4 regions of the Mesorhizobium monacense genome follow, and region 3 is predicted to be linked to each of the others. Evidence: predicted binding sites of a transcription regulator. Region 3 holds the regulator's gene; each other region holds the start of a gene.

Region 1 (7,426 bases), 3.2 Mb from region 3:
GGCCCCTTGCTCGGCGGCGCGCTGCCGCCGCTGATCGGCATCCGCGCCACCTTCCTGTTGTCGGGCGGCGTCATCTTCCTTGCCTTCCTGGCGACGACTTTTCTCATCAAGGAGAACCCTCGCCCGCCGGCCGCCAAGACGGCAGCGAAACCGCAAAGCGGCTGGTCGCAGATCCCCGACAAGCGTCCAGTCGTCGCCATGCTGGCAACCGGCATGCTGCTCGCCTTCGCAACCATGTCGATCGAGCCGATCATCACCGTCTATGTGCAGCAGTTGATCGAGGACCAGAGCCGGGTGACGATGGTTGCCGGCGTCGTCATGTCTGCAGCAGCACTCGGCGCCATCCTGTCGGCCTCGTGGATGGGCAAGCTTGCCGACCGCATCGGCCACTGGAATGTCGTTGTTGCAGCACTTGCGGTCTCGGCCCTGCTGCTCATTCCGCAGGCCTTCGTCACCGAGGGCTGGCAGCTCATCGGCTTGCGTTTCCTGATGGGGCTGGCGCTGGGCGGCCTGCTGCCCTGCATTACCAGCGTCATCCGCCACAATGTTCCCGATGGCGTCGGCGGCAACGTGCTGGGTCTGTCGATCTCGGCGCAATATGTCGGCCAGGTCGTCGGGCCATTGCTCGGCGGCTTCGCCGGCGGCCATTTCGGCATGCGCTCGGTGTTTCTCGGCACATCGGTGCTGATGGCTGGTGGCGCGGCCTACAACTGGATTGTCCAATCGCGCCGCACGCGCAACATGCTGGCGCAAGCCGGCAAATCCTGACGCTGTTCCGGCGTCCCGGTTTGACTGGCGGCCGTCACCTTTTGCGGATAAACCCGCCCCATGAACGGCAGGCTGAAGGACTGGGCACGCACTATCAAGCGAGACGTGCACGCGATCTACCTCGCAGCCGGAGATCCCCGAACCCCGTGGTATGCGAAGGCGCTGGCGCTGTGCGTCGCCGGATATGCGCTGTCACCAATAGACCTGATACCCGACTTCATACCGGTGCTGGGATATCTCGACGACGCGATAATTGTGCCGCTCGGCATTTTGGCTGTGCTGAAAATGATCCCACCAGAGGTCATGGCAGAACATCGAGCCGCCGCCGCGCTTGCGGCACAGCGCCCGGTGAATCGAACCGCCGCCGTCGTGATCGCCTGCGTCTGGGGCGCATTCGCCGCACTGGCTGCGTGGCTCGGCTATCGCTACTTCACCGACTGAGCTCTGGGCACTATCCACGTCCAGGTTTCGCAACACCGCATTCGTCGCTTGGCAATTCACGAGGCACCCCACCATGGACACAACGGAACAACTGGCAAGCGACAGCAGCCGCCTCCTTGTGCTGGCAGGTGGCCTCTGCGGCGCGACGGGCGTGGCACTGTCAGCCGCTGCCGCGCATCTGGGCGGCGCTTTCGTCAGCACCGCCGCGTCCTTCCTCTTGATGCATGCGCCGGTCTTTCTCGCCGTCGGCCTTATCGGCGCAGGCCGGGTGCTGCGGATCGCGAGCCTGATCCTGCTTGTCGGGCTGGTGCTTTTCTGCGGTGATCTTCTCGCTCGCGATTTCCTGGGTTCGCGGCTGTTTCCGATGTCGGCGCCGATCGGCGGCACCTTGCTCATCGCCGGCTGGCTGGCGATCGCCGGCTCGGCGCCGCTGCGCTCTCGCCCCTGACGTTTGCCGGAGGCGCGAAAGCTCAATCCTGCCGGCGTTCGCGCTTGGCCAGCAATTCGCGGTCACTCGCGGCCGGTCCAGCCAGGCGCCGCCGCTCGGGCCGATCGGACGCCGGCGAGATGCCCCAATAGTTGCGGTAGATGTCCTCGAACGGATGGCTGATCGGGTGCATGGCTTTGGTCTCCTTTCTGATTTTGAATCGATCCAATCGACGGCTGCGAAGACGACACACCGCTTAGCTGCGCTTGCGCTTCACGAGCAATCGCAGGTCGCGCTTCCAGGCGCTGGCCCTACCGCGGCGCTTCTCGGTCGCGGTGATCGAGGCGAGGCCCCAATCGTTGCGGTAGATGTCTTCGAACAGATAATTGACGGGATGCATGACACCCTCCTATCGGTTCCCAATCAACGCGATTGGATCGATTCAAAAATAGGCCTTGGCGCGCCAATGTCAAGCAAAAATTTGAATCGATCCAATGAAAGTGCTAGATAGGGAACGGAGGCAGCGAAAAATGGCATCACTCGTCACAGGCAACCCAAGACCGGTCCGGCTGGCCGACATCGCCAGGGCCGCGGGCGTATCGCACGGCACAGCGTCCAATGTGTTCAGCCGCCCCGAGATCGTGCGCGAGGAAGTACGCGAACGGGTAAAGGCGGCGGCCGAAGCGATGGGCTATGCCGGCCCAGATCCCAAGGGCCGCCTGCTACGCGCCGGCAAGGTCAATGCGATCGGAGTCGCCTCGACCGAGCCCCTCTCCTACTTCTTCGACGACCCGTTCGCGCGCGTCATGATGGCCGGCATATCCGAGGCCTGCGATGCCACCGGTGCTGGAATTGCACTTGTGTCGGCGGGCAACCAGGAGAAGCTTGCCTGGAATATCCAAAGCGCGCTGGTCGATGGTTTCATCCTGTTTTGCATCGACGGTGGCCCGCGCCTGGTCGAGCTGACGCGCGAGCGCAAGCTGCCTTTCGTCGCGCTCGAGCTCGGCTTCGAGGACGACACAGTTTCGGCGATCGGCGTCGACAATGTCGCCGGCGCCCGCCTGGCGGCGCGCCATCTCTGCGAGCTTGGCCACCGCCGTTTCGCCGTGCTGTCGCTGCAATTCGCCGATGACAGAACCGGTCTTGTTTCGCCCGAGCAAATCGAGGCCGCGGTCTATACCGGAACCTGTGACCGCCTAGCCGGCTATTTCGAGGAACTCTCACGCTTCGGCGTCGACACCGCCAAGGTGCCCGTCTACGAGACCGAAAACGACGAAGCCAGCACCAGGGCCGGCCTCGAAACGATCTTCGCCGCCGACAAACCACCCACAGCCATTCTGGCGATGTCGGACCGCATCGCCATGGTCGCGATCGAATGGCTGGCCGAGCGCGGCATGAAGGTTCCCGGCGATGTCTCCATCATCGGCTTTGACGGCGTGCCGGATGGTGCGCTGTGCGATCCTCCGCTGACCACCATCGCCCAGCCCATCATCGAGATCGGCCGCCGGGCAGCGCGCATGATCCTCGATTTCGACGGCACGGTGCGGCGCGAGACGCTCGATGTCGAGCTGGTCGTCAGGGCGTCGTCCGGGCGTCCGCCCGCAGGCAGCTGAACCTCCTCCCTGCTTTCAACGATTGACCGCCGTTGCCGGCTGAGCGCCGAACGCGGTGAGCACAGGCGCTGTTTCGCTGCGAGCCGACTTCTTGCCTGACGAGCCGATGCCCGAAAGCCATTCGAGATAGAAGGCGATCGCGAACTGCATGGCGATGCCGGCCGCGATCAGCAGGGTGTCATAGGCAAGGCCGCCAGGATTGATCAGCTTCATCACCTGCGCCACCATCGCGATCACCGTGCCGGCGATAAAGACCGGCAGCGACCGTTTGCCGAGTATGGCCAGCGGATGGTCGGGCGCAGTGCGGAACAGATTCGAGACGGCCGGAATGGCCACGATCAGGTAGCTGACCGCAAGGATGTGCAGCAGCCTCGGCAGCGACAGGAACGTCTTGTCGAAACCGCTCAACACCACCGGCAGGTCCAGCCACGACACGTGCCCCCAAAGCGGGCTGTGCACCCAGATGAGCGCCCCGGCGACATAGGTTGCGGCAACGCCGATCAGCCAGCGATTGACCGGAATTGTGCCGCCGCGCCTGACATGCAGCATGACCGCCAGGCCGATGTTGAACAGGAACTGCCAGGACAGCGGATTGAGGAACCAAAAGCCAGGCTCGGGATAGTTGGGCGGAGCGATCTGGTAGATGCCGGCCAGCAGCCACAGCACTCCGGACACGGCGAGCGCCGCCAGGGGCCTGTAGCTGACGAAGAGCAGGAACAGCGGAGCCAGCAACAGCAGCACCGCATAGACCGGCAGGATGTTGTTGTAGCCGAGCTGATGGCCAAGCGTGACGATGCCGACCAGCACTTCCGGCGTGTTCTTCATCAGCGGCTCGATGTTGATCAGTTTCAGCAGTTCCGGGCGCTTGGCAAACACCGCCGCCGCGCAGAACATGGCCATCACCACCATCGTCGTGACGATATGGGCGGTATAGAGGACACCTGCCCGGCGCCACATCTTGAGCGTCGCGAGCAACCGGCCTCCCGGCTGGAATTTGCCGCCATAGGCAAGAGCGACGGACATGCCGGAAATCAGTACGAAGGCTTCCGCCGCGTCCGAAAAGCCGAAATTCTTGTAGGTCAGGGTTTCAAAGACGGTGCCTGGCACATGGTCGATGAAAATGGTGAGCAGCGCGAGAGCGCGAAACACATCGATGCGCGTGTCGCGCTCTGGCATGCGCATACCGCGATCCGGGATACGCCCAGAGCGATCCGGTGAAATCTGGGTGGTCATCGACAAAAGGCCTCAAAGGGAGAGCAGAGGATGCTCTCGTTGTTCACACCAGCAATGCGACCGCCCGGCGCATCGCTTCGATTCCTCCCGCAGGAGCATATCCGCGAAGAAACGGACTGAAATGCGCCCGGTTCAATCAACTTTCGCGGAGCAAGAAAATATTCCGTTTTGAAGCCGGCAAACCAACAAAACGGCCATGGAATCAATAGGATATAAGCATGTCCGAATATGTCGTCGAAAACACCATCCTGCACCGCGATCTGGCCTTCCCCTACCGCCTCTTCAGGCCAGCGGACGCAAGCGGCGAATGCCTGTTCCTGCTGCATGGTTCCGGCGTCGACGAGACCACATTGATGCCATTGGCGAGGCAGATCGCGCCCAAGGCCACCCTTGTCGCGGCGCGTGGCCGCATCGCCCAGGAGGACGGTTTCCGCTGGTTCGCTCGGATCACGCCGACCCGATTCGAACAGGAAAGCATACGCACGGAGACGGACGCGTTCGCGGGATTTGTCGCCGAAGTCGCGCAGCGCCACGAACTCGATCTCTCCCGCAGCACCTTCCTCGGCTACTCGAACGGCGCCAATCTGGTTTCGAGCCTGATGCTGCTCCGTCCGGGCCTCGTGCCACGGGCTGCATTGCTGCGGCCAATGCCGGTGCTGGACGAGATGCCGCCGACCGATCTGAACGGAATTCGAATTCTGATCATCGCCGGCGCCACCGACCTCACCTACGCTCCCTTCGCGCCGGCACTGGTCACGCTGCTCAGCCGGCACGGCGCCGAGGTCGATGCCCGGATCGTTTCATCAGGTCATGAATTCGGCGACCCGGACGCCGCAATCGTCAGGCAATGGATGGGCGGTCCTATGATCGCGCAGGCGGGTTGAGCGGCTGGTTTTGGTGCGTGATTTCCTAGTGTCGGCCTGATTCCGACGCCCATTTCGCGCCTGCGGCCTAGTGTGGCCCTTTTATTGTCCACAGCGCCGACATATCTCTGTCACGGACTGTCTATGGAGATACTGTTCACTGAGGGGGGAGGTCTGACATGGCCGAGAAGAACAGCATCACTTTGCTCGACGACACCTCGACACTGCCGGCAATCGCGGCCAATCCGTCCGAAGTGGCGAGAATTGAGCGCGCGATCGACGTTCGCGACCGCGCCGCGATCTCGGTCTACGGTGACCGCGCCCAGCAAGCCGTCAGCGACTACGCCGACAAGATCCTCGGACAGTTGCGCAATCGCGATCTCGGCGATACCGGCGAGTTGTTGACCGACATCATCATGAAGGCCAAGAACCTCGATCCGGCCTCGCTCAAGGACCAGGGGTTTCTGAGCGGCCTGTTTTCCTCCTTCAAGGCGCGGTTGGAACGCTTCAAGGAAAAATACGAGGACGTTGCCGGGCAGATCGACCGCATCGGTCTCGAGCTCGACCGCCACAAGGATACGCTAAGGCGCGACATCGCCGTTCTCGACGACCTGCATGAGCAGACCAAGGAGTCCGTTCTCAAGCTCGACGCCTATGTGCAGGCCGGCAAGAAATTCGTCGACGACTTCCGCGCCAATGAGCTACCCAAGATGAAGGCCGCGGCGGACGCCTCGGGCGGCGATGTCGGCGGCACGCTGGAAGCCCAGACCTACCAGGATACGGTGCAGGCTCTCGACCGGCTGGAGAAGCGGGTGTTCTACCTGGTGCAGGCGCGCCAGCTCGGCATCCAGCAATTGCCGCAGATCCGCATCGTGCAATCCGGCGACGAGACCCTGATCGAGAATTTGCAGGCCACCTCGGCGCTCACCGTGCCTGCCTGGAAGCAGAAGATGGTCATCCTGCTTGGGCTGACCAACCAGAAATCGGCGCTGGAGCTGCAGAAGACGGTGACCGATGCCACCAACGAGATGATCCGCCAGACCTCCAAGATGATGAAGGAGCAGGCCATCTCCATCGAGGAGCAGGCGCAGCGCGGCATTGTCGACGTCGAGACGCTGGCGCAAGCCAATCGCGATCTCATCGACACGGTGCAAGGCGTGCTCAAGGTCCAGCAGGAGGGCCGCCAGAAGCGGGCCGACGCCGAACAGCAGATGGACCAGATGACCGCCGATCTGAAGAAAGCGCTGACTCAAGCCTAGAGATCTTCATGCCGAAGACGCTGACGTCCGTTCTGCTCTTGGCTTTCTCGATGCTGCTGGCGGCGTGCAACGCCAGCAACGTCAAATTCTCCATCGTTTCCGGCTCGGAAAACACGGTGCTGGAACCGATCGTGCAGGAGTTCTGCTCAAAGCAAGGCGCCACCTGCAGCTTCGCCTATGAAGGGTCGCTCGACATCGGGCTCGGCCTGCAAAAGCCTGGCGGAGTAGAACAGGATGCGGTCTGGCCGGCCTCCAGCGTCTGGGTGGATCTCTTCGATTCCGGCCGCAAAGTGCGCAACCTGACCTCGATCGCGCAGATGCCGGTCATTCTGGGCGTGCGCAAGTCCAAGGCCGCCGAACTCGGCTGGATCGGCAAAGATGTCTTCATGAAGGACATTCTTGCCGCCGTGAAGGACGGCAAGCTCAAATTCCTTATGACCTCGGCGACGCAATCCAACTCCGGCGCCAGCGCCTACCTCGCCATGCTGTCCAGCGCACTCGGCGGCAAGGAAGTCATCGAGCCCGGCGATCTCGACAATCCGAGCGTGCGCGACACGGTCAGCGCCTTGCTGCAAGGCGTCGAGCGCTCGTCCGGCTCGTCGGGCTGGCTTGCCGACCTATATGTCGATTCCGCGCACAAGGGCACGGTCTACGACGCGATGTGGAACTACGAGGCGACGCTGAAGGAGACCAACGACAAACTGAAGCATACGGGCAACGAACCGCTCTATGCCGTCTATCCCGCCGACGGCGTCGCCGTCGGCGACTCCCCGCTCGGTTTCATCGACCACGGGCGCGGCCCGGAGGTCGAGAAATTCTTCA
Region 2 (7,426 bases), 430 kb from region 3:
CTTCCTTCGGCGCAGGGAGAACCATTCTTCGAAGGACAAAGGCAACCACGCCAATAAACGCCAACAGGAGAATTCCGATGTGCATCCATCCGGCTGGGGTCATCTGAGTCAGGCCCATTTTCCGTGTGTTGGAAGCCGGTTCGGTAGCACAAAGCGGAAGCGATCACCATGACCGACATCGCCACCTACAACTTCGCCTATCTCAACGAGCAGACCAAAAGGATGATCCGCCGGGCGATCCTCAAGGGCATCGCCATCCCCGGCTATCAGGTGCCGTTCGCCTCGCGTGAAATGCCGATGCCTTATGGCTGGGGCACCGGAGGCGTGCAGGTCACCGCTTCGATCATCGGCCCCGACGACGTGCTGAAGGTCATCGACCAGGGCGCCGACGACACCACCAATGCCGTCTCGATCCGCGCCTTCTTCAAGAAGGTCGCCAATGTCGCGGTGACCACCGATACCGCCAGCGCCACCATCATCCAGACCCGCCACCGCATCCCCGAACATCCGCTGAGCGCCGGGCAGGTGCTGGTCTACCAGGTGCCGATCCCCGAGCCGCTGCGCTTCCTCGAGCCGCGCGAGACCGAAACGCGCAAAATGCATGCGCTGGAGGAATACGGCCTCATGCATGTCAAGCTCTACGAGGACATCGCCAGGCACGGCCGCATCGCCACCACCTATGCCTATCCGGTCAAGGTCGAGGGCCGCTATGTGATGGACCCGTCGCCGACGCCGAAATTCGACAATCCGAAGATGCACCAGTCGCCGGCTTTGCAACTGTTCGGCGCCGGTCGCGAAAAGCGCATCTACGCGCTGCCGCCCTTCACCGATGTCGTCAGCCTCGACTTCGAGGATCATCCGTTCGAGGTGCAGACCTTCGACCAGCCCTGCGCGCTGTGCGCCGCCGAGAACGTCTATCTCGACGAGGTCATCCTCGACGACCATGGCGGCCACATGTTCGTCTGCTCCGACACTGATCATTGCGAGAAACGCCGCGAAGAGGGCCACGGTCCACAGCCGGCTGACGCTGCTGAGGAGCGTGTTTAATGGGTACTTCATTCGTCGCGATCGGCGACAAAGGCTTCTGGATGAGAGACTCCATCCTCTCACTTTGGCTTCGGCTGCTGGCTCTCAATCTGGAGAGCCAAACAGACCGAGCAGACCCACTTATGCAATTGCGCGACGAATGGCTGTGGCAATCGGAGGTAGAGTTCAACGGAGCGATGGATGCCCACCTCGAAAGAGCTGTTGGCGACCCGGCAACAAAAGCCTCTGTCGTCACCGCTATCGAGAAGCTTCTTAAAGCGCTGTCGCGGCACAGCGGCAAGCTCCCTGCACCCACCATTAATCTTCTTGGTTTCGGAAGCCTGTGGGGACTCGATTTCGAAGCGGAGCGCCTGATTGAGGTCGGGAACGCCTTCCTCGCGCTGCTGGACGGCAAGATCGACAGCGAAGCCAACAGTACAGAATTCATGCCAGGATCCCGCAAATGACGGACGAACCGCTGCTGCGCGTCTCCGCGCTGTCCAAATTCTACGGCTCGCGCGTCGGCTGCGAGAACGTCAGCTTCGACCTCTGGCCGGGCGAAGTGCTAGCGGTGGTCGGCGAGTCCGGCTCCGGCAAGACGACGCTGCTCAACTGCCTGTCGACGCGGCTGCTGCCCTCTTCCGGCACCGCCAGCTACCGCATGCGCGACGGCCAGTTCCGCGAGCTCTATCGCATGAGCGAGGCCGAGCGCCGCTTCCTGATGCGCACCGACTGGGGTTTTGTCCACCAGAACCCCGCCGATGGCTTGCGTATGACGGTATCGGCCGGCGCCAATGTCGGTGAGCGGCTGATGGCAGTGGGCGACCGCCACTACGGCAAGATCCGCGCCACGGCCGTCGACTGGCTGTCGCGCGTCGAGATCGACGAGGACCGCATCGACGACGAGCCGCGCGCCTTCTCCGGCGGCATGCGCCAGCGCCTGCAGATCGCCCGCAACCTCGTCACAGGGCCGCGGCTGGTGTTCATGGACGAGCCGACCGGTGGCCTCGACGTTTCGGTGCAGGCGCGCCTGCTCGACCTGCTGCGCGGGTTGGTCACCGATCTCGGTCTTGCCGCGATCGTCGTCACCCACGATCTTGCCGTGGCGCGGCTTTTGTCGCAGCGCATGATGGTGATGAAGGACGGCCGTGTCGTCGAAAGCGGCCTCACCGACCGCGTGCTCGACGACCCGCGCGCGCCCTACACGCAATTGCTCGTTTCTTCGATATTGCAGGTCTAGCCGCATGATCCCGAAAAGTGGAAGCCGGTTTTCGGATCAGATCATGCGGCAAATCAAAGGACTCTGACATGCCCACCCCGCTCGTTGTCTCCGACGTCGCAAAAAGCTTCACCATGCATCTGCGCGACGGCATCAAATTGCCTGTTGTCGCCGGGGTATCGTTCTCGATCCGAACTGGCGAATGCGCCGTGCTCGGCGGCCCCTCCGGCGCCGGCAAGAGCTCCATTCTGAAAATGCTCTACGGCAATTATGCCGTCGACGAAGGCCAGATCATCGTCCAGCACGAAAACGGGCTGATCGATCTGGCCACAGCCAGCCCACGCACCGTGCTTGCCGTGCGCCGGCAAACGATCGGTTATGTCAGCCAGTTCCTGCGCACCGTACCGCGCGTCTCGGCGCTCGACGTCGTCGCCGAGCCGTTGGTCGAGCGTGGTCAGGAACGCGAGGCCGCACGCGAAAAGGCGCGCGCCTTGCTGGCACAACTCAACCTGCCGGAAAAACTCTGGGCGCTGCCGCCGGCGACCTTCTCGGGCGGCGAGCAGCAGCGCGTCAACATCGCGCGCGGCTTCATCACCGGCCACCCGGTCCTGTTGCTCGACGAGCCGACCGCCTCGCTCGACGCCAGGAACCGCGACGTGGTGATCGCCCTGATCGCGGAAAAGAAGGCGGCGGGCGTCGCCTTGCTCGGCATCTTCCACGACCACGACGTGCGCGAGGCAGTGGCCGACCGGATCATCGACGTCACAACCTTCGCTGCAGGAAAAATCGCCGCATGAGCAGGAAATTGTCGGAAGCGCCGCTGGTCCACGCAACGGCGCAGGTCGAGAATTCGACGCTCGGACGCTGGACCGAGATCGCCGACCGCAGCCGGGTTTCGGAGAGCATCCTCGGCGACTATTCCTACATGATGCAGGACTGCTCAGTCTGGTGCGCCACGATCGGTAAGTTCTCCAACATCGCCGCCAGCGTGCGCATCAACGCCACCAACCACCCGACCTGGCGGCCGACGCTGCACCACTTCACCTACCGTGCTTCCGACTATTGGGACGACGCCGAGCATGACAGCGAGTTCTTCGCCCAGCGCCGCGCCAAACGGGTCACCATCGGCCACGACACCTGGCTCGGCCATGGCTCGACCATCCTGCCCGGCGTCACCGTCGGTGATGGCGCCGCGGTCGGCGCCGGTGCCGTGGTGTCGAAGGATGTCGCGCCCTACACCATCGTCGGCGGCGTGCCGGCCAAGCCGATCCGCGAACGTTTCGACCGCCGCACGGCCGAACGCTACCAGGCGCTCGCCTGGTGGGACTGGGACCATGCCCGGCTGCGCGCCGCGCTGGAGGATTTCCGCGAGCTGGGGGCAGAAGCCTTCTTGGAAAAATACGGCGGCTAGAGCAATTCCAGGAAAGGTGCGTAGCGGTTTTCCGTCCGGAATTGCGTCATAACAAAAGTATAGAGCGGTTCTGCGTTTCCGTGAAACGGTGAACCGCTCTAGCGCCGACGTCACCTCCTCGGGCGAAGGACGCACTTCGCGAGTGTTCAGGAAAATGTGCGAATGCTAAAGTAGGGAATGTTTGAGGGGTTCATGCAGCCCTTGCGAAGGGATATCCCCGCTTCACCGGCCTACCCCGCAGAGCCGGGAATTGTGACTGCCTTTGCGGTCCTGATCTTTCTTGGCAGTATCCTTGCCGCTATCTGGTTCTGACGTTCCCACCTCTCAAGAGTTCTTGATCGTGCCAACCATTCGCCCCGCCACAGAGGCCGACGCAGACGCTATCTGGATCATGCTCGAACCCGTTTTGCGGGCCGGCGAAACCTATGCGCTGCCCCGCGATTGGAACCGTGCGCAGGCGCTGGACTACTGGTTTTCCGGCGGTCACGAAGTGTTCGTGGCAGCAGATGCCGGAAGTGTGATCGGCTGTTACTACCTCCATGCCAACCAGCGTGGCGGTGGCGCCCATATCGCCAACTGCGGCTACGTCACCTCTGCCGCCGCCAGCGGTCGCGGCATCGCCACCGCTATGTGCGAACACTCTTTGCAAAAGGCCGCTGAACGCGGCTTCCGGGCCATGCAGTTCAACTTCGTCATCAGCTCCAACGAGCGCGCGGTAAAGCTGTGGAGCCGGCTCGGCTTCGACATTGTCGGGACAATCCCGAAGGCGTTTGAACACCCTAGGCTGGGTTACGTTGATGCCTTGGTCATGCATCGAATGCTATAGGCGCACCTGCCCGCTTCATATCCCTGACACATGACTCGGACAGGACGCGGTCTTTCCTTGGAGATCGCAATGCTCGATTTGGTCAGACCCTCGCTCGCCGGATTTTTCGAAGGCACCAACCCGACCCCTCCCGTGCATCTCGGCACGCGCTATGACAGATCAGGCAATTTTCTGTTCGAGCCCGGCAACACAATTGTCAGCCATCTCGTCAGCGGCTCGCCCTCCGAAGCAGTGGTCATCGAGGTGCGCGAACGCATGCGCGCCATGCCCGACGCCGACCGGCTGGCCTTCACGCCGATCTCCAGCCTGCACATGACGCTGTTCCAGGGCATCATCGAGTATCGCCGCCGGCTGCCCTATTGGCCGCAGGACGTGGCGCTCGACAGCAGCATCGACGATATGACCCGTCTCTACCTGGAGCGGCTGCAGGGCTTCGAGGGCCAAGGCGCATTCAAGGTCAAAGTTGTCGAAGTCGTGCCGACCGGCCTGACGGTTGCTGGCGCCTCGGAAGACGATCGGCGCATCATGCGGGCCTGGCGCGACGCACTGTCGGTGCCGTTCGGCTACCGGCATCCCGACCACGACACTTACGTCTTCCACATCACCTTCGCCTACCAGATCCGGCGTCTCGCCGACGAGCGGGCGTCCGCCTGGCAGGATCTGTTCGCAGACTGCCTGTCGCTGTTCGAGCGCGAGGCGCCGGTGATCGAGCTCAGGCCGCCGGCCTTCTGCGCCTTCCGGGACATGAAGCATTTCGAGGAGCTTCTGGTCCTCGGCTGATCCCGTGATCCTGCGCGCCACAAGCTTGTGGGCGGTAACAAAACTGACATCAATCCGACACCGCAGGTTCATGCGGCTGCGCTAGCGAGGGTTAACAGACCTTCAACTGCGACTGGACTGGAGCCTACCCCATGTCAGCAACGCTCGAAATTCGCGGCGTCACCCGCCGATTTGGCAAGAACACCGCCGTCAGCGCGGTCGATCTGTCGATCCCGCAGGGCCAGATGGTCGGCATCATCGGCCGTTCGGGCGCCGGCAAATCCACCCTTCTTCGCATGATCAACCGTCTCATCGATCCCAGCCAGGGGTCGATTTTTTTTGACGGCACCGAGGTCTCGCAGTTGCGCGGCTCGCCGCTACGCCGTTGGCAGCGCGACTGCGCAATGATCTTCCAGCAGTTCAATCTGGTGCCGCGCCTCGACGTCTTGACCAATGTGCTGCTCGGCAGCCTCAATCACCGCTCGACGATTTCCAACCTGCTCGGCATGTTTACCCGCGCCGAATGCGCCGAGGCGGTCGCCGCGCTCGAACGCCTCGACATCGCCCGCACCGCACTGCAGCCGGCGGGCACGCTGTCCGGCGGCCAGCAGCAGCGTGTGGCGATCGCCCGGGCCATGATGCAGCTACCGAAAGTTCTGTTGGCCGACGAGCCGATCGCCTCGCTCGACCCGCTCAACGCCAAGGTGGTGATGGACTCGCTGCAGGACATCAACCTGCGCGAAGGCATCACCGTCGTCACCAATCTGCACACGCTGGATACCGCCCGCGCCTATTGCAACCGCATCATCGGCATGGCCGCCGGCAAGGTCGTGTTCGACGGTGCGCCCGAAGACCTCGACCGCGAGGCGGTGCGCACGGTCTATGGCGCCGACAGCAATGGTAGCGAGATCTCCGAGGCCATCACCTCGACCAGCATCGCCTACAAGCAAAAGATCGAAGCATCCGCCGGACCGCTCGAGCCCGCATTCCCCGGCTACTGAGCAACCCGGATCGCCAGCCAGCGTCAAAGGCACCTGTCAAAATTCGAACGCACCCGGCGCGAAGCCGGGACCAAACAGGAGAGAGACCCATGTTCAGGAAGATGGTTTTTGGCGCCGTTTCGTTGCTCGCCATCGCGGCGAGCGCTGCTCACGCAGCCGACATCAAGGAGTTCCGCGTCGGCATCCTCGGCGGCGAGAACGAAACCGACCGGCTGCGCAACTACCAGTGCCTCGCCGATCACCTGAAGGCCGAATTCGGCTTCGAAAAAGTGTCGCTGTTCCCGGCCGCCGACTATGACGGCGTCATCCAGGGCCTGCTCGGCGGCACGCTCGATTTCGCCGAACTCGGCGCTTCCGGCTATGCCAGCGTCTACATCAAGGATCCGAAGGCGGTCACCCCGATCCTCACCACCCAGCAGACCGACGGCGCCACCGGTTATTATTCGATCGGCCTGGCACTGAAGTCCTCGGGCATCACCGACATCAAGTCGGCCAAGGGTAAGAAGCTCGGCTATGCCGACCCGGATTCGACCTCGGGCTACTTGATCCCGCTGACCCAGATCCCGAAGGACACCGGCGCTTCGAACGAAGCCTTCTTCGCCTCAACCCAGTTCAATGGCGGCCATGAGAACAACATCCTCGCCGTCCGCGACGGCAAGGTCGACGTCGCGGTCGACGATTCCTCGGGCATCGGCGACTTCAAGAACGGCTACACGTCCGGCACCTTCCACAAGGTAACCGCCAAGGGCGCCGTCGACCCCAACGACTTCGTCGAAGTCTGGCGCTCGGGCCTGATCCCGAACGGCCCGCTGGTCGTTCGCACCGCGCTCGGCGACGACATGACCGCCAAGCTCACCGCCTTCTTCACCGCCCTGCCGACCAAGGACAAGGCCTGCTTCGAAGGCGTCGAAGGCGGCGATTTCACCGGCTACGTTCCGGTCAAGGCCGACTTCTACAACGTCATCGTCGAAGCCCGTAAGGCAGCCATCGGCGGCTGACGGCAAAATCGAAAAGGGCGGCGTTTGAAGCGCCGCCCTTTTTGCATGTCCGATCATGACCCTTTCCGCGACAGCGCCCTCCGGCGCCACCCACCAGATGGCCGATGCCTGGCGACGCCAGACGTCGCTACGCCGGCTCTATACAGTGCTCGGCGTCGGCCTGCTGCTTGCCGCGATGTTTTCCAG
Region 3 (7,426 bases):
GCCCATCACCTTGCGCGCCTCGGCCTCCATGGCGACATCGTCGAGCGTGCCCCAGCCGGTCATCAGCTCGCGGCCGAGAAACAGGTTGGCGGCGGCGTCGACATTGTCGGCAAGCGCCAGCGTCTGGTAGATCGTCTCGATGCCGTATTTCTTGGCGTCGCGCGGGTTGAAGATCGAAGCCTCCTCGCCGTTGACGAAGATCTGGCCCGCATCGCGCTTGTAGGCGCCGGACAGGATCTTGATCAGCGTCGACTTGCCGGCGCCGTTATGGCCGAGCAGCGCCACCACCTCGCCCGGGAAGAGATCGATCGACGCATCATCGACGGCGCGAATACCGCCGAAGGCGATCGAGATGTTGCGCATGTCGATCAGCGGGGTGCCCGTGGGAGTAGTCTTTTCCATGGCGCGTCCTCCTCAGACTCGCTTGCGATAGACGGTGTCGAGCCAGACGGCGACGACCAGCACGGCACCGACGACGATGCTCTGCAGCGGCGAGTCGATGCCGAGCAGCACCATGCCGGACTGCAGCGACTGCATCAGCAGCGCGCCGAGCATGGCGCCAAGCACGGTTCCGGAGCCGCCGGCCAGCGACGTGCCGCCGATGACGGCGGCGGCAATGACCAGAAGCTCGTCCAGCGTGCCCAGCGCATTGGTCGAGGCGTTGAGGCGCGCCGACGAGATCGCCGCGCTGATCGCCGCCAGCACGCCCATGATCATGAACACTTTCATCGTTACCCAGCGGGTGTTGATGCCGGCGAGTTCCGCCGCTTCCGGATTGCCGCCGATGGCGAAGACGTAGCGGCCGAAACGGGTGCGCCTGGTGATGAAGGTCATGACGATGCCTACCGCGACCGCCATCAGCACCGGGATGGCGATGCCATGGGCGATGAACAGGCCGCCTTCGGGAATGGTGATGCCGTTCTGCTGCGCATACTGGCGCACGATGCCGACCGGCCATGGATAGGAATTGGCAATCCACACCGCGCCAAGGATGGCGGCGCAGGCGACCACGCCAAGGAATGTCTCTGCCCACACCGGGCGCAGCGGGAAGTTGAACCGTTTGCGCTGCGAGCGGCCGTTGAGCAACGCGAAGGCGACTGCCGCGCAAGCCACGACACCGACGATCCAGCTGGCGGTGGCGCCAATGGAGCCGCGCGGGCCGCCGCCCATCAGCTGGAAGGTGGCGTCGAGCGGCGCGACCGTGCGGCCGCTGGTGATCAGCCACGCCATGCCGCGCCAGACCAGCAGGCCGCCCAGTGTCACGATGAAGGCCGGCACCTCCATATAGGCGATGATGAAGCCCTGGAACGCGCCGATCAAAAGGCCGAGCGCCACGCCGACGGCGAGTGCGATGATCCAGAGCCAGGGATTACCGAGCTGGAAGCCGATGACCCGAATGAGGAATTCGGCCTGCGCCACGCCCATGATCATGCCGATCACGCCTTCGACGGAGCCGACCGAAAGGTCGATGTTGCGCATGACGATGACCAGCACCATGCCGGTCGCCATGATCGCCACCGACGAGGTCTGCACCGACAGGTTCCACAGATTGCGCGGCGTCAGGAAAAGGCCGCCCGACAGGAGGTGGATGCCGATCCAGATGACCAGCAGCGCGCCGACCATGCCGAGCATGCGCGTGTCGAGTTCGGTTGCCTTGAGGAAACGTCCGACGGCGCTGAGCTCGGCAGCCCGCGCCCGATCCGCGGCCGCATTGGCGACCGGCGTGTTGGAAGCCGTATCGGTCATGATGTCCTCCCACCGGTCTGCCGTCTGGCGCGGTTGCCGGAACACGATGCTATTTGCTTTCCCGGCTCAATTGAAGCGGAAAGCCCCTTTGAGAAACGCCGCGGCTTTAGGGCCGCGGCGCCGAACTCGCTACCGGTATCGGCCGGCTTTAGTTGCAGGCCGCGACGCTGCCCGCGGCGACACCAGCGCAGACCTCGTCCTTCTTGATCCAGCCGGCGTCGATGACGACATTGAGGTTGTCCTTGGTGATCGCGACCGGCGTCAGGAACAGCGACTTGACGGTGTTGCCGCCCGGCGTGGTGAAGTCCTTGACGCCGGCGATGTCGGTCATCTGCTTTCCGTCGGCCAGCTGCGAGGCTATCTCGGCGGCGTTCTTGCCGAGCTCGCGCGCGTCCTTCCACACCGACACGGTCTGCGTGCCGAGCGCGATGCGGTTCAGCGCGGCGTGGTCGCCGTCCTGGCCCGAGACCGGAACGGTTCCGGCCAACCCTTGAGCCGTCAGCGCGGCAACGACACCGCCGGCGGTGCCGTCATTGGCCGCCACCACCGCATCGACCTTGTTGTCGTTGGCGGTCAGGAACTGTTCTATGTTCTTCTGCGCATTGGCCGGCAGCCAGCCATCCGTATAGGCCTCGCCGACATTCTTGATCTTGCCGCCGTCGATGGCTTCCTTCAGCACTTCCATGGAGCCGGCGAACAGGAAATCGGCGTTCGGATCGGCGCCCGAACCCTTGATGAAGACATAGTTGCCTTCCGGCTTGACCTTGAACACTTCGCGGGCCTGCATGCGGCCGACTTCCTTGTTGTCGAAGGTCAGGTAGAAGACGTCCTTGTTCTCGATCAGTCGGTCGTAGCCGACGACCGGAATGCCTTCGTCAAGCGCCTTCTGCACCGCCGGCCCGATGGCCGAGGCGTCCTGCGCCAGCACGATCAGCGCATTCGCACCCTGCGAGATCAGGCTTTCGACGTCGGTCAGCTGCTTGCCGGGATTGGACTGCGCGTCGGCGGAAATGTACTTGTCGCCGGCAGCCTCGATCGCCGCCTTCATTGCCGCCTCGTCGGTCTTCCAGCGCTCTTCCTGGAAGTTCGACCATGACACGCCAATGACCTTGTCCTTCGCCTGCGCGACCGACGCCAGTGTCAGCGACATGGCGACACCCGCCAGCATGGCGACTGCAAATTTCTTCATGATATCCTCCCTGCGCCGCGCGCGGCGCGACAAAACTGACCCGAAGGTCGGCACAAGGCTCTATTTTTTCGAGCCTCGAAAAAATACTGATGCAACGATGAAGCGCTGTCAACATCGATTCTGATGGATTTTGATGGGTCGGTGACTTTTTTTCGAGTCTCGGAATAAATAAATGACAGGGCTTCCCACTTCTGCCAATATTCAATGAGCGCGTCGACGGCTTTCGACGTCACGAAAGGCTGCGGCGGCAGGGAGGAACGCAGGCCATGTCGGTTGGAATCCGCCACGACGATCTACGCCGGCGCAACCGGGCGATGGTGATTTCGGCTGTGCGCCGGGCCGGCCAGCCGTCACGGACTGAGATCGCCGCGACCACCGGCCTCAGCCATTCGACCATTTCGGCGATCTCGTCGGACCTGATCCAGGAAGGCATCCTCACCGAGAGCAAGCCGAGCGAGACGGCTTCACTGAAGCGCGGCCGGCCGCAGGTCGGCCTCGGCCTCAATCCGGAAGCCACGGCGGTGATGACCGTGGTGCTGTCGCTGAACTTCCTCTCCGTCGCCGTCATCGATTATGCCGGACAGGTCATTGCCGAGGAACAGCGCCGCCTCGACACGCTGACCATGCCGCGCGACGAGCTGATCGGCGAATGCACGGCAATAGTCCGGCGCCGGTTCGAGGATCCGGACCTCGATGTGCGCAGCGTCGCCCGCATCGCGATGGGCATCCAGGGCATCACCGACACCCATGCCCGCGCCATGCTGTGGTCGCCGATCACGTCGCTGACCGACATCCCCTTTGCCGACATTCTGGAAGGCGAATTCGGCATTCCCGCCACCATGGAAAACGACTGCAACATGATGGCGGTGGCGCTGCAATGGCGCGATCCCGACCGCTACCGCGACGATTTCATCGCCATCCTGCTCTCGCACGGCATCGGCATGGGGCTGGTGCTGAAGGGCGAACTGTTCACCGGCACTCATTCGTCCGGCGGCGAGTTCGGCCACATGATCCACCGGCCGGGCGGTGCGCTCTGCCGCTGCGGACGGCGCGGCTGCGTCGAGGCCTATGCCGGCAACTATGCCATCTGGCGCAACGCCAGGATGATGAGCGAGGATGCCGAACCGGTCGATGTCGGCGATGCCGACATGCGCGCGCTCGCCGCGCGGGCGCGCGAGACCGACGGCCCGGAGCGCGAAGCCTATCGCAAGGCCGGCGAGGCGCTCGGCTTCGGCCTTGGCAGCCTGTTCGCACTGATCGACCCGGCACCGGTCGCCATGGTCGGCGTCGGCGCCGCCGCCTTCGATCTGATCGAACCGGCGCTGCGCGAGGCGATTGCCCAGACTGCCGGCGGCCAGCACTCGAAATCGATCTCCTTCGACACCGAGCCGAATGAGTTGCCGCTGATCCGCGAGGGCTGCGCCATGCGCGCGCTCGGCTTCGTCGACCAGGAGATTTTTGCGCCGGGCGTCCAGCAGCGAACGGTCGCCGGCAAGAGCGTTGCCTGAAACGTCAGACCCCCAATCGTGAGCGTCTATGATGAAGAGCTACCGTAACCGGCATGGCGTGACATATTACCTGCCGGACTTCGGCCCGCCAGTCCGTTGGCTTTCTTGCGCCGATGTCTCGTCCCGTGAAACTGATCTTCCCGTCGTGTCCTACTTCGAATGCGACGCCGAAAATCTTGGTTGTCGGGCAATGCACATTTACGCAGATGGTCGCGTGCTCCTCGCCTATCCCGGCGGTCTCGACGGCGATCACTTGCCCGAAGGGGAACTGCCGCCGGTGGGAGAGGTCGACGACCCAGATGGCGCGCAAACCCGCGAGACCACCAAACCCGAGTTCGATGCTCTGTGGGCTGTACTGTCTCGCTTAGAAAGTAGCGCGTGAATCCCGATCTGTCGGGATGGAAGGGTCCTAATCTTCCCTGATGGCGTAGCCGGCGCCGCGGATGGTGCGGATGACGTCGGGCATGCGGCCATTGTTGACCGCCTTGCGCAGCCGGCCGACATGCACGTCGACCGTGCGCTCGTCGATATAGATCGTCTCGCCCCAGACATTGTCGAGCAGCTGGCTGCGCGAAAACACCCGGCCCGGATGCCGCATCATGAATTCGAGCAGTCGGAACTCGGTCGGTCCGAGCCTGATCTCGCTCTTCTTGCGGTAGACCCGGTGCGACTCGCGATCGAGCACGATGTCGCCAACCTTCAGCATGCTGGACAGCACTTCCGGCTTGGCGCGGCGCAGCAGCGCCTTGACCCTGGCCATGAATTCCGGCGTCGAGAACGGCTTGACCAGATAGTCGTCGGCGCCGGTGGAGAGGCCCCGCACGCGGTCGCTCTCTTCGCCACGCGCCGTCAGCATGATGATCGGCAGCCGCTCGGTCTCGGGCCGCATCCTCAGGCGCCGGCAAAGCTCGATGCCGGAAACCGCCGGCACCATCCAGTCGAGCACCAGAAGATCGGGCACATTCTCCTGCAGGCGGATCTCGGCCTCGTCGCCGCGCGTCACCACCTCGACCTGGTAGCCTTCGGACTCCAGATTGTAGCGGAGCAGCACCCCCAGCGGCTCCTCGTCCTCCACCACCATGATGCGTGGCGCGATCATCGGTCGGTTACCCCTGTCATGCCGCCGGCGCGGACATCGCCGTCTCGTCCTGTTTGGGACGATTGGCGGGCAATTGCGAGCCGGTCAGAACGTAGTAGGCGTTCTCGGCAATGTTGGTGACATGGTCGCCGATGCGCTCCAGATTCTTGGCGCAAAACAGCAGATGCGTGCAGGCCGTGATGTTGCGCGGATCCTCCATCATGTAGGTCAGCAGCTCGCGGAACACCGACGTGTACTTGACGTCGATGCGCTCGTCGTCGTTCCGAAGCTTGGCGAGTGCCGCAGCGTCGGCGGCGGCGTATTGCTCGATCACCCGTTGCACCTGGACCAGCACCAGCTGCGCCATCACATCGATGGAGTGCGAGAGGTCGCGCGGCGTGACGCTGAGGCCGACGGTGCCGACGCGCTTGGCGATGTTCTTGGCAAGGTCGCCGATGCGCTCAAGATCGCCGGCCATGCGGATCGAACCGACCACCGCGCGCAGATCGTTGGCCATCGGCTGGCGCTTGGCGATCAGCGTGATGGCGCGGTCGTCCAGCTCGCGCTGGCGCGCATCCATGATGGCGTCGTCTGAGACGACGCGCTGCGCCAGCGCATTGTCCGATGTCAGCAATGCACGGGTTGCCCCGCCGACCATCGAGCCGGCCAGTTCGCCCATGTCGGAGATCAGCTTGCTGATCGCCCCGAGATCCTCGTCGAAAGAGGCGACGGTATGATGTTCACCCATGATCCTGTCCTCGTGCCTGAAAATTGCCGCCGGACCGCTCAGCCGAACCGGCCGGTGATGTAGTCCTGCGTGCGCTTGTCGTCGGGGTTGGTGAACATCTTGTCGGTGGCGCCCTCCTCGACCAGATAGCCGAGGTGGAACATGGCCGTGCGCTGCGACACGCGCGCCGCCTGCTGCATCGAGTGCGTGACGATGACGATCGTGTAATTCTGGCGCAGCTCGTCGATCAGCTCCTCGACGCGGGCCGTGGCGATCGGGTCGAGCGCCGAGCAGGGCTCGTCCATCAGGATCACTTCCGGCGACACGGCGATGGCACGCGCGATGCACAGGCGCTGCTGCTGGCCGCCGGAAAGGCCGGTGCCGGGCTCTTGCAGGCGATCCTTCACCTCGTTCCAGATCGCCGCCTTCTTCAGGCTCGATTCGACGATCTGGTCCATGTCGGCCTTGCGCTTGGCCAGCCCGTGGATGCGCGGGCCGTAGGCGACGTTCTCGTAGATCGACTTCGGGAACGGGTTGGGCTTCTGGAACACCATGCCGACGCGGGCCCTGAGTTCGACGACGTCGATGTTCTTGTCGTAGATGTCCTCTTCGTCCAGCGTGATCTTGCCGGTCACCCGCGCCGAGTCGATGGTGTCGTTCATGCGGTTGAGGCAGCGCAGGAAGGTCGACTTGCCGCAGCCGGAAGGGCCGATCAGCGCCGTCACCTGGTTGAGGCGGACGTCGAGATTAACGTCGAACAGCGCCTGCTTGTCGCCATAGAACACGCCGACCTTGTCGCCGCGCATCTTGATCACTTCGTTCGACTTGGCGTTCATCTTGTCGCCCACTGCATTTTCGAGGGACTGTTCGGTCATGATGTTCATACCAGATGCCTTCTTTTACCAGCGCCGTTCGAAGCGGCGCCGCAGCACGATCGCTGTGATGTTCATGGCCATGAGGAAGACGAGCAGGATGATGATGGCGCCCGACATGCGCTCGACGAAGGCGCGTTCGGCCTCGTTGGCCCACATGTAGATCTGCACCGGCAGCGCCGTCGCCGGATCGAAGGGCGTCTTCGGATAGTCGGCGACGAAGGCGACCATGCCGATCAGCAGCAGCGGCGCGGTCTCGCCCAGCGCACGCGCCAGCCCGATGATGGTGCCAGTGAGGATGCCGGG
Region 4 (7,426 bases), 980 kb from region 3:
GGGCGCCGGCATTCCTGTCTGCGAGACCCAGGGCGGCAAATCCTCGCTGCCGGACGATCATCCGCTCAACATGGCGGCGGTCGGCGTCACCGGCACTTCGGCTGCCAACCGGCTGGCGGAAGAGGCCGACGTGGTGCTCGCCGTCGGCACCAGGCTGCAGGATTTCACCACCGGCTCCTGGGCGCTGTTCAAGAATTCTGGCCGGACCATCATCGGCCTGAACAGCCAGCCTTTCGATGCCGGCAAGCACTGGGCGCTGCCGCTGGTCGCCGACGCGGCGGAGGGGCTCTCCGAACTCACAGCCGCGCTGAAGGGCTGGAAGGCGCCTGCCGCCTGGACCGACAATGCGCTCAAGGGCAAGACGGACTGGCAGGGCGATGCCAGCAAGGTGACGGCCTCGACCAATGCCGCCTATCCGTCCGACGCGCAGGTGATCGGCGCCGTGCAGCGTACCCTGGGCTCCGGCGTGACCTTGTTGCATGCCGCCGGCGGTCTGCCCGGCGAGTTGCACAAGCTCTGGCAGGCCGGCGCGCCCGGCTCCTACCATGCCGAATACGGCTTCTCGACCATGGGCTACGAGATCGCCGGCGGGCTCGGCGTCAAGATGGCCAAGCCCGACGAGGAAGTCGTCATCATGATTGGCGACGGTTCCTATCTGATGCTCAATTCCGAAATCGCCACCTCGGTGATGCTTGGCCTCAAGCTCACCATCGTGCTGCTCGACAACCGCGGCTATGGCTGCATCAACCGGCTGCAGATGGCGACCGGCGGCGCCAACTTCAACAATCTGCTGAAGGACTCGCGCCACGAGATCCTGCCCGACATCGACTTCGCCGCGCACGCGGCAAGCCTCGGCGCCATCTCCGAGAAAGTGACCTCGATCGCCGGTCTTGAAACGGCGCTTGAGCAGGCGAAACAGAACAGCAGGACCACGGTGCTGGTCATCGACACCGATCCGCTGGTCTCGACCGATGCCGGCGGTCACTGGTGGGATGTCGCCGTGCCGGAAGTCTCGGCACGGCCGCAGGTGAACGCCGCGCGCAAGAAATACGAGGAAGCCCTGAGCGAACGGCAGGCTTGAGCCCGCCGTTCATAAACCCTGGGCCGCCCGCAACGATCTGACATTGGAGTGACGACTTGAAAGCCAAACTGGGCATGTCCCCCATCGCGTGGTGGAACGACGATCTTGCGGAACTGAGCGATGACGTGTCGCTGGAGGAATGTCTGCGCCAGTCCCGCTCGGCCGGCTTCACCGGCATGGAGATGGGCCGCCGCTTCCCCAACGACCCCAAGGTGATGCTGCCGATCCTGAAGGAAGCCGACGTCACGCTGTGCGGCGGCTGGTTCTCCGGCACGCTGGTCGACGAGGAAATGGCCAGGAACAAGGATCGCATCCAGCCGATGATCGATCTGTTCAAGGCCGTGAACGCGCCTTGCATCGTCTATGGCGAGGTCGGCCGTTCCATCCAGGGCGACCGCTCGAAGCCGCTCGCCACCAAGCCGAAACTTTCCGGCGACGAGATGAAGGCCTACGCCCGGCGCCTGACCGAATTCGGCGAATGGTGCGCCGAGCAAGGCATGCCGCTGTCCTACCATCATCATATGGCGGCGGTCGTCGAGACGGAGCCGGAGCTCGACGCGTTCATGCGCCATTCGGGCGAGGGCATTCCGCTGCTGCTCGACGCAGGTCATTTGGCCTTTGCCGGCGGCGACGTGCTGCGCGCCATCGACAACCACCACAAGCGCATCAACCACGTCCATGTGAAGGACGTGCGCATGGGCGTGATCGACAGTCTCGACCGCACCAGGCAATCCTTCCTCGATGCCGTGGCGCTTGGCGCCTTCACCGTGCCGGGCGACGGTTCGCTGGATTTCGGCGCTATCGTGCAAAGGCTGGCGGACCATGGCTATGAGGGCTGGTTTGTCGTCGAGGCCGAGCAGGATCCGAAGAAGAACCCGCCGCTTAAAATGGCACAGGTCGGCTACAAGGAGCTGATGCGGGTGATGACGGCGTCGGGCTACACGGTTGAAACGCAGGGCTTCCCCAACGCATGAACGCTGGATTTGCCGTGACCGGCGGCCTATCTGATGTCCGGTTGGTGAAACCCGGATTGGCCCGATGAAAGATTATGAGCACCCGTTCTTCCGGCCGCTTTGGCGGCGCGTCGCCATCGTCGCGGTCTGTCTCGTCTGGTCTGGGATCGAGTTCGCCTCCGGCACACCGTTCTGGGGCGTGATCGCGCTCGGTTTCGCCGGCTACGCCGTCTGGCAGTTCTTCTACCTCTACAAGCCGGCCGAAGAGGGCAAGGCACCGACCGAGCCCGAACCGAAGGAGTAACCCAGATGTCGAAGCTGCTCGTCAAAGCCAACAAGGGCCATGGCCGCGTCGCCCATGTCACGCCGAAAAATGCCGGCTGGACCTATGTCGGTTTCGATCTGCATCGGCTGAAGCCCGGCGAGAGCGCCTCGGGCCAGACCGCCGATCGTGAGGTCTGCCTGGTCTTCGTCACCGGCAAGGGCAAGGCGAGCGCCGGCGGCAAGGAACTTGGCCTGCTCGGCCAGCGCATGTCGCCTTTCGAGGGCAAGCCGTGGTCGGTCTACGTGCCCGAGGGTTCGGACTGGTCGGTGACCGCCGACACAGATCTCGAGCTTGCCGTCTGCTCGGCGCCCGGCTTGAGCGGTGACCTGCCCGTCCGTGTCATCGCGCCGGACGATCTTGGCCAAGAGGTGCGAGGCAAAGGCACCAACACGCGTTACGTCACCAACATCCTGCCGGAGGGCAAGCCGGCCGAACTCGCTGCTGGTGGTCGAGGTGATCACGCCCGGTGGCCACACCTCGAGCTATCCGCCGCATAAGCACGACCAGGACAATTTGCCGGCCGAGTCCTATCTCGAGGAGACCTATTACCACCGCCTCAACCCGCCGCAGGGCTTTGCCTTCCAGCGCGTCTACACCGATGCCGACAAGAATGGCGAGCGCGATCTGGACGAGGCGATGGCGATCGAGGACGGTGATGTCGTGCTGGTGCCCAAGGGTTATCATCCTTGCGCAGCCTGTCATGGCTACGACCTCTATTATCTCAACGTCATGGCCGGCCCGAAGCGCACGTGGAAGTTCCACAACGCGCCCGAGCACGAATGGTTGATGACGGCCTGACAGAGCATTTTGCAGCCGAGCGGCATCGCTGGGCTTGCTGAAATGCGGCCAAACGAAAGCCGGAATACATTTGGTTCGAAGGGGTCCCGGCTTGCTTTTCTGCTGAAGCTATTGGTCCAGCACGGAAAAATCGTCGGCTAAGGACTTGCCGTGTCGATTTGCCATCGAAAACCCTTCAAAGCTTCGTCAATCCGTCATGCAAATCGCCTATGGCAGCGGGGCCAGTGCATGTCGCCCAAAAGTGCGCAGCGGTTTTGGGACGACGACATGCCAAAAACCAAGACTTAAAGCGCGTCGCACCATCTCCTCAAACGCGTCGCGCTTTAACGAGGAATTTTCGATGCGCTACGCCATCTACTTCACCCCAGGACAGGACGAGCCGTTGGCGCGGATCGCCGCCAACTGGCTTGGCCGCGATCCGTTTGGCGCGGCGACGCGGCCGGTCGAGGCCGTGGGCGAATTGTCGGCGGCGGAAGTCGCCTTCCACACCGCCTCGGCGCGGCGCTACGGCTTCCATGCGACGCTGAAGGCGCCCTTCCGGCTGACCCCGAACGAGACGGAAGCCTCGCTTCGTGCGGCACTTGATGCTTTTGCCGAAGCGACGCCGGCAGTCACCATTCCGCGCCTGGTCGTCGGCCAGATCGACGGCTTCTTCGCGCTGGTTCCCGAGGCGCCGCTGGCGGCACTCAACCGCTTTGCCGACGACGTCGTGCTCGGCTTCGACCGTTTTCGCGCGCCGCTGACCGAGGCGGAAATCGAACGGCGCAGCCCGGATTCGCTGAAGCCCGCCGAATTCCGCAACCTCTGCCAGTGGGGCTACCCTTACGTCTTCGAGACCTTTCGCTTCCACATGACGCTGTCCGGCCGCGCCGCGTCACAGGAAAGCCCTCGTCTGCGCGCAGCAATCGACAGCCTGTTTGCGGAGGTGCTGCTGCGGCCGGTGCCGGTGGATGCGCTGACGCTGTTTGTCGAAACCGAACCGGGCGCGCCGTTCATGGTGCTTTCCCATCACGCGCTCGGGCGTCGCCCGGCCAGAAAAACTGCTTGAGATCAAGGACTGCCTGAAATGACCGCCGAGACCGTTCTTACCAACGCCCGCATCGTGCTTGCCGACGAGATCGTCGAGGGCTCGCTGGTGCTGCGCGACGGCCTGGTCGCCGCCATCGATACCGGCGCCGCCCGCACCAGCGAGGACATGGGCGGCGATTACATCATCCCCGGCCTGGTCGAGCTCCATACCGACCATCTCGAGGGTCACTACGCACCGCGGCCGAAAGTGCGCTGGAACCCGATCGCCGCCGTGCTTGCCCATGACGCGCAGGTGGCGACTGCCGGCATCACCACCGTGCTCGACGCCTTGCGTGTCGGCATGGACGAGGACGCCGACCTGACTTCCGCCGACATCCGCAAGCTGGCCGACGCGATCGAGGACAGCGTGCGCGAAGATCGGCTGCGGGCCGATCACTTCATCCATCTGCGCTGCGAGGTTTCAGCGCCCGATTGCCTCAGGGCCTTCGCCAATTTCGAAACCGATGAAAGGGTGAAGCTGGCATCGCTGATGGACCATGCGCCGGGCCAGCGCCAGTTCGTCAATCTCGAGACCTATGCTTATTACTACCAGCGCAAGCTGAAGCTGACGGATCGCGATTTCCGGAAATTCTGCGAAAAGCGCATGGCGGAATCAGCCATCAACTCGGGCCCCAACCGGGTCTTCATCGCCGCCGCCTGCCATGAGCGCGGCATCGTGCTGGCCAGCCACGACGACGCCACCTCGGGCCATGTCGACGAGGCGATTGAGCAGGGTGTGCGCGTCGCCGAATTCCCGACCACCGAGGAAGCGGCACGGGCCTCGAAAGCGGCCGGGCTCGGCGTGCTGATGGGCGCGCCCAACGTCATGCGCGGCGCCTCGCATTCCGGCAATGTCTCGGCCCGCACGCTCGCCGGTGACGGCCTGCTCGACATCCTGTCGTCGGACTACATTCCTTTCAGCCTTATCCAGTCGGCCTTCTTCCTCGGCGATGTCGTCGAGGGCATTTCGCTGCCGCAGGCGGTGGCTATGGTGTCGAAGAACCCCGCCGAGGCGGTCGGCCTCAGCGATCGCGGCGTCATCGAACAGGGCCGCCGCGCCGATCTGGTGCGCGTGCGCGTCGACGATCATGTGCCGGTCGTCCGCACCGTCTGGCGCCAGGGGCGCCGGGTCGCATGATGGTCTCGGCGTTGATCGAACGCGAACTGTCCACCAATACCTTTCCGATCCGCCACGGCGTCTTTGTCGCCGTGGTCGGGCCGAGCGGCGCCGGCAAGGACACGGTGATCGGCTATGCCAAGGCGCGTTTCGCCGACGAGAGCCGGCTGGAGTTCGTCCGCCGGGTCATCACAAGGCCGAGTGATGCGGCGAGCGAGGATCACGACTTGCTGGCCGACGCGGCCTTCGCCGAGGCCGAGGCCGACGGCGCCTTCGCCATAGCCTGGGAGGCGCATGGCCTGCGCTATGGCATCCCGGCCGATGTCGACTGGTCGGTCGCCAACGGCCAGGTCGCCGTCGCCAATGTCTCCCGCGCCATCATCCCGGCGCTGCGCGACCGCTACGCCAAGCTGGCCGTTGTCGAGATCACCGCGACGCCGGAAATCCTCGCCGAGCGGCTGGCCATGCGCGGCCGCGAATCGCGTGGCGAGGTGCTGGCCCGCTTGGCGCGCAGCACGTCCGTCGCGCTGTCCGGCCCCGATGTCACCTCGATCGACAACAGCGGCGCCCGCGAAGTGGCAGGCGAGCGCTTTGCCGAAGTGCTGCGCAAGGCGATGGCGTTCTCCGACCTGTCGAGCATGATCTAGAGCAATTCCAGGAAAAGTGCGCAGCGGTTTTCCGTCCGGAATTGCGTAAAAACAAATACTTAGAGCGGGTCGGCGATTCTACCAAAAGCTGAACCGCTCTAGGCTGCTTCTTACCTTCTCCCACAAGGGGAGAAGGGAGAGACGAGCAGCTATTCCGCCGGCGCGCCCGCCACGTTCTTGCGCGTGGCGTCGATCATCTGCCGCCGTGCCCGGAACACGCCCCATTGCTGGTCGACCAGCACGCCGATCAGGATCACTCCGCCCATCACCGCGAAATTGAGCGAGGACGGGATGCCGAGCAGATTGACCAGGTTCTGCAATTCCTGCAGCAGCACCGTGCCGAGGATGACGCCGATCAGCGAGCCTTCGCCGCCGCGCAGCGAGAAGCCGCCGAGCACGGCCGCGGCAATGGCGTAGAGCTCGTAGAACTGGCCGTGGCTGGCCGGCGAGATCGAGCGCGTGTACATGGCGAAATAGATCGCCGACAGCGCAGTCAGCACGCCGCAGATGACGTAGGCGGCCATCACCACGCGGCCTGTTCGGATGCCGGAATATTTCGCCGCTTCCTCGTTCTTGCCGATGGCGTAGAGATAGCGCCCGAACACCGAGCGGTGCAGCACCACCCACATCACGATGGAGATGATGATCAGCGCGATGAAGCTGTTCGGCACGCCATAGCTGCGGCCGGCGGTCAGGAATTCGAGATCCGGGAAATTCTGACCGAAGCCGAACCCCGCCGTGCCGTCGGCGGTGTAGAAGCGCGCCACGCCGCGATAGATGAGCAAGCCGCACAGCGTCACCACGAAGGGCTGCAGCTTCAGCCGCGTGATCAGCCAGCCATGCACAAGGCCGATGACGGCGCCGAGCGCGATGATCAGCACGAAGGCCAGCGGCCAATCCATCCCGCGCACGGCGATGAAGTCGATGAACAGCGTACCGAGCAGCGCAACCACTGAGCCAACCGAAAGTTCGATGCCGCCGGTGATGATGACAAAGGCCTGGCCGATCGACAGAATCCCGAACAGGCCGATCAGGTTCGAGGTGTTGGCAAGGTTGATCGGCAAGAGGAAGCGCGGATTGATGATCGCCACCACCGTTCCCACCACCAGGATCAGGATCAGCAGGCCGAGGTCTTTCTTGCTCATCGTCTTCTCCCCAATGCCTGCCTGAGCAGGTTCCGCCAAAGTGTTCCGCGGTTTTGCGACCAGAACCTGCGGCGAAACAAGATCTAGTTCGGCTTCTTGCCGACCGCGAGCAGCAGCACGTTTTCCTGGCTGAAATCGTCCTTGTCGAGAATGCCAGAGATCTGGCCCTCATGCATGACGGCGATGCGATCCGAGACGCCGATCACCTCCTCCATGTCGCTGGAGATCATCAGCACAGCGACCCCGGCATCGGCCAGCGCCCGCATCAGCCCGTAGATTTCCGCCTTGGCGC

What was found. The regulator PhoB, encoded in region 3, activates phosphate uptake and scavenging genes when phosphate is short. The targets are predictions, from matches to a motif close to TGTCATNNANCTGTCAT.
Region 1: a site for PhoB is predicted at 5,464-5,480, ahead of AC1RUK_RS13985 (toxic anion resistance protein). Genes of this name have one in related genera too.
Region 2: a site for PhoB is predicted at 5,307-5,323, ahead of phnC (phosphonate ABC transporter ATP-binding protein). Genes of this name have one in related genera too.
Region 4: a site for PhoB is predicted at 3,339-3,355, ahead of AC1RUK_RS26810 (DUF1045 domain-containing protein). Genes of this name have one in related genera too.

Annotation. Positions count from the first base shown of each region.
Region 1 is NZ_CM165567.1:2,888,917-2,896,342, forward strand. It holds gene AC1RUK_RS13945 (multidrug efflux MFS transporter) at 1-768, shown strand, start outside; gene AC1RUK_RS13950 (YkvA family protein) at 829-1,209, shown strand; gene AC1RUK_RS13955 (DUF423 domain-containing protein) at 1,283-1,657, shown strand; gene AC1RUK_RS13960 (hypothetical protein) at 1,680-1,829, opposite strand; gene AC1RUK_RS13965 (hypothetical protein) at 1,893-2,036, opposite strand; gene AC1RUK_RS13970 (LacI family DNA-binding transcriptional regulator) at 2,167-3,249, shown strand; gene AC1RUK_RS13975 (OpgC family protein) at 3,265-4,482, opposite strand; gene AC1RUK_RS13980 (alpha/beta hydrolase) at 4,701-5,366, shown strand; gene AC1RUK_RS13985 (toxic anion resistance protein) at 5,525-6,604, shown strand; gene AC1RUK_RS13990 (substrate-binding domain-containing protein) at 6,613-7,426, shown strand, end outside.
Region 2 is NZ_CM165567.1:146,729-154,154, reverse strand. It holds gene AC1RUK_RS00675 (alpha-D-ribose 1-methylphosphonate 5-phosphate C-P-lyase PhnJ) at 169-1,047, shown strand; gene AC1RUK_RS00670 (hypothetical protein) at 1,047-1,493, shown strand; gene phnK (phosphonate C-P lyase system protein PhnK) at 1,490-2,266, shown strand; gene phnL (phosphonate C-P lyase system protein PhnL) at 2,335-3,042, shown strand; gene AC1RUK_RS00655 (DapH/DapD/GlmU-related protein) at 3,039-3,656, shown strand; gene AC1RUK_RS00650 (GNAT family N-acetyltransferase) at 4,048-4,482, shown strand; gene AC1RUK_RS00645 (DUF1868 domain-containing protein) at 4,552-5,262, shown strand; gene phnC (phosphonate ABC transporter ATP-binding protein) at 5,394-6,242, shown strand; gene phnD (phosphonate ABC transporter substrate-binding protein) at 6,332-7,240, shown strand; gene phnE (phosphonate ABC transporter, permease protein PhnE) at 7,296-7,426, shown strand, end outside.
Region 3 is NZ_CM165567.1:6,600,419-6,607,844, reverse strand. It holds gene AC1RUK_RS31670 (ATP-binding cassette domain-containing protein) at 1-402, opposite strand, end outside; gene AC1RUK_RS31665 (sugar ABC transporter permease) at 415-1,746, opposite strand; gene xylF (D-xylose ABC transporter substrate-binding protein) at 1,895-2,935, opposite strand; gene AC1RUK_RS31655 (ROK family protein) at 3,202-4,443, shown strand; gene AC1RUK_RS31650 (DUF6881 domain-containing protein) at 4,472-4,825, shown strand; gene phoB (phosphate regulon transcriptional regulator PhoB) at 4,853-5,542, opposite strand; gene phoU (phosphate signaling complex protein PhoU) at 5,559-6,269, opposite strand; gene pstB (phosphate ABC transporter ATP-binding protein PstB) at 6,308-7,132, opposite strand; gene pstA (phosphate ABC transporter permease PstA) at 7,148-7,426, opposite strand, start outside.
Region 4 is NZ_CM165567.1:5,624,168-5,631,593, reverse strand. It holds gene iolD (3D-(3,5/4)-trihydroxycyclohexane-1,2-dione acylhydrolase (decyclizing)) at 1-1,081, shown strand, start outside; gene iolE (myo-inosose-2 dehydratase) at 1,138-2,055, shown strand; gene AC1RUK_RS26820 (DUF3329 domain-containing protein) at 2,120-2,338, shown strand; partial or broken gene iolB (5-deoxy-glucuronate isomerase) at 2,344-3,157, shown strand; gene AC1RUK_RS26810 (DUF1045 domain-containing protein) at 3,498-4,205, shown strand; gene AC1RUK_RS26805 (alpha-D-ribose 1-methylphosphonate 5-triphosphate diphosphatase) at 4,224-5,363, shown strand; gene phnN (phosphonate metabolism protein/1,5-bisphosphokinase (PRPP-forming) PhnN) at 5,360-5,989, shown strand; gene AC1RUK_RS26795 (ABC transporter permease) at 6,139-7,134, opposite strand; gene AC1RUK_RS26790 (sugar ABC transporter ATP-binding protein) at 7,218-7,426, opposite strand, start outside.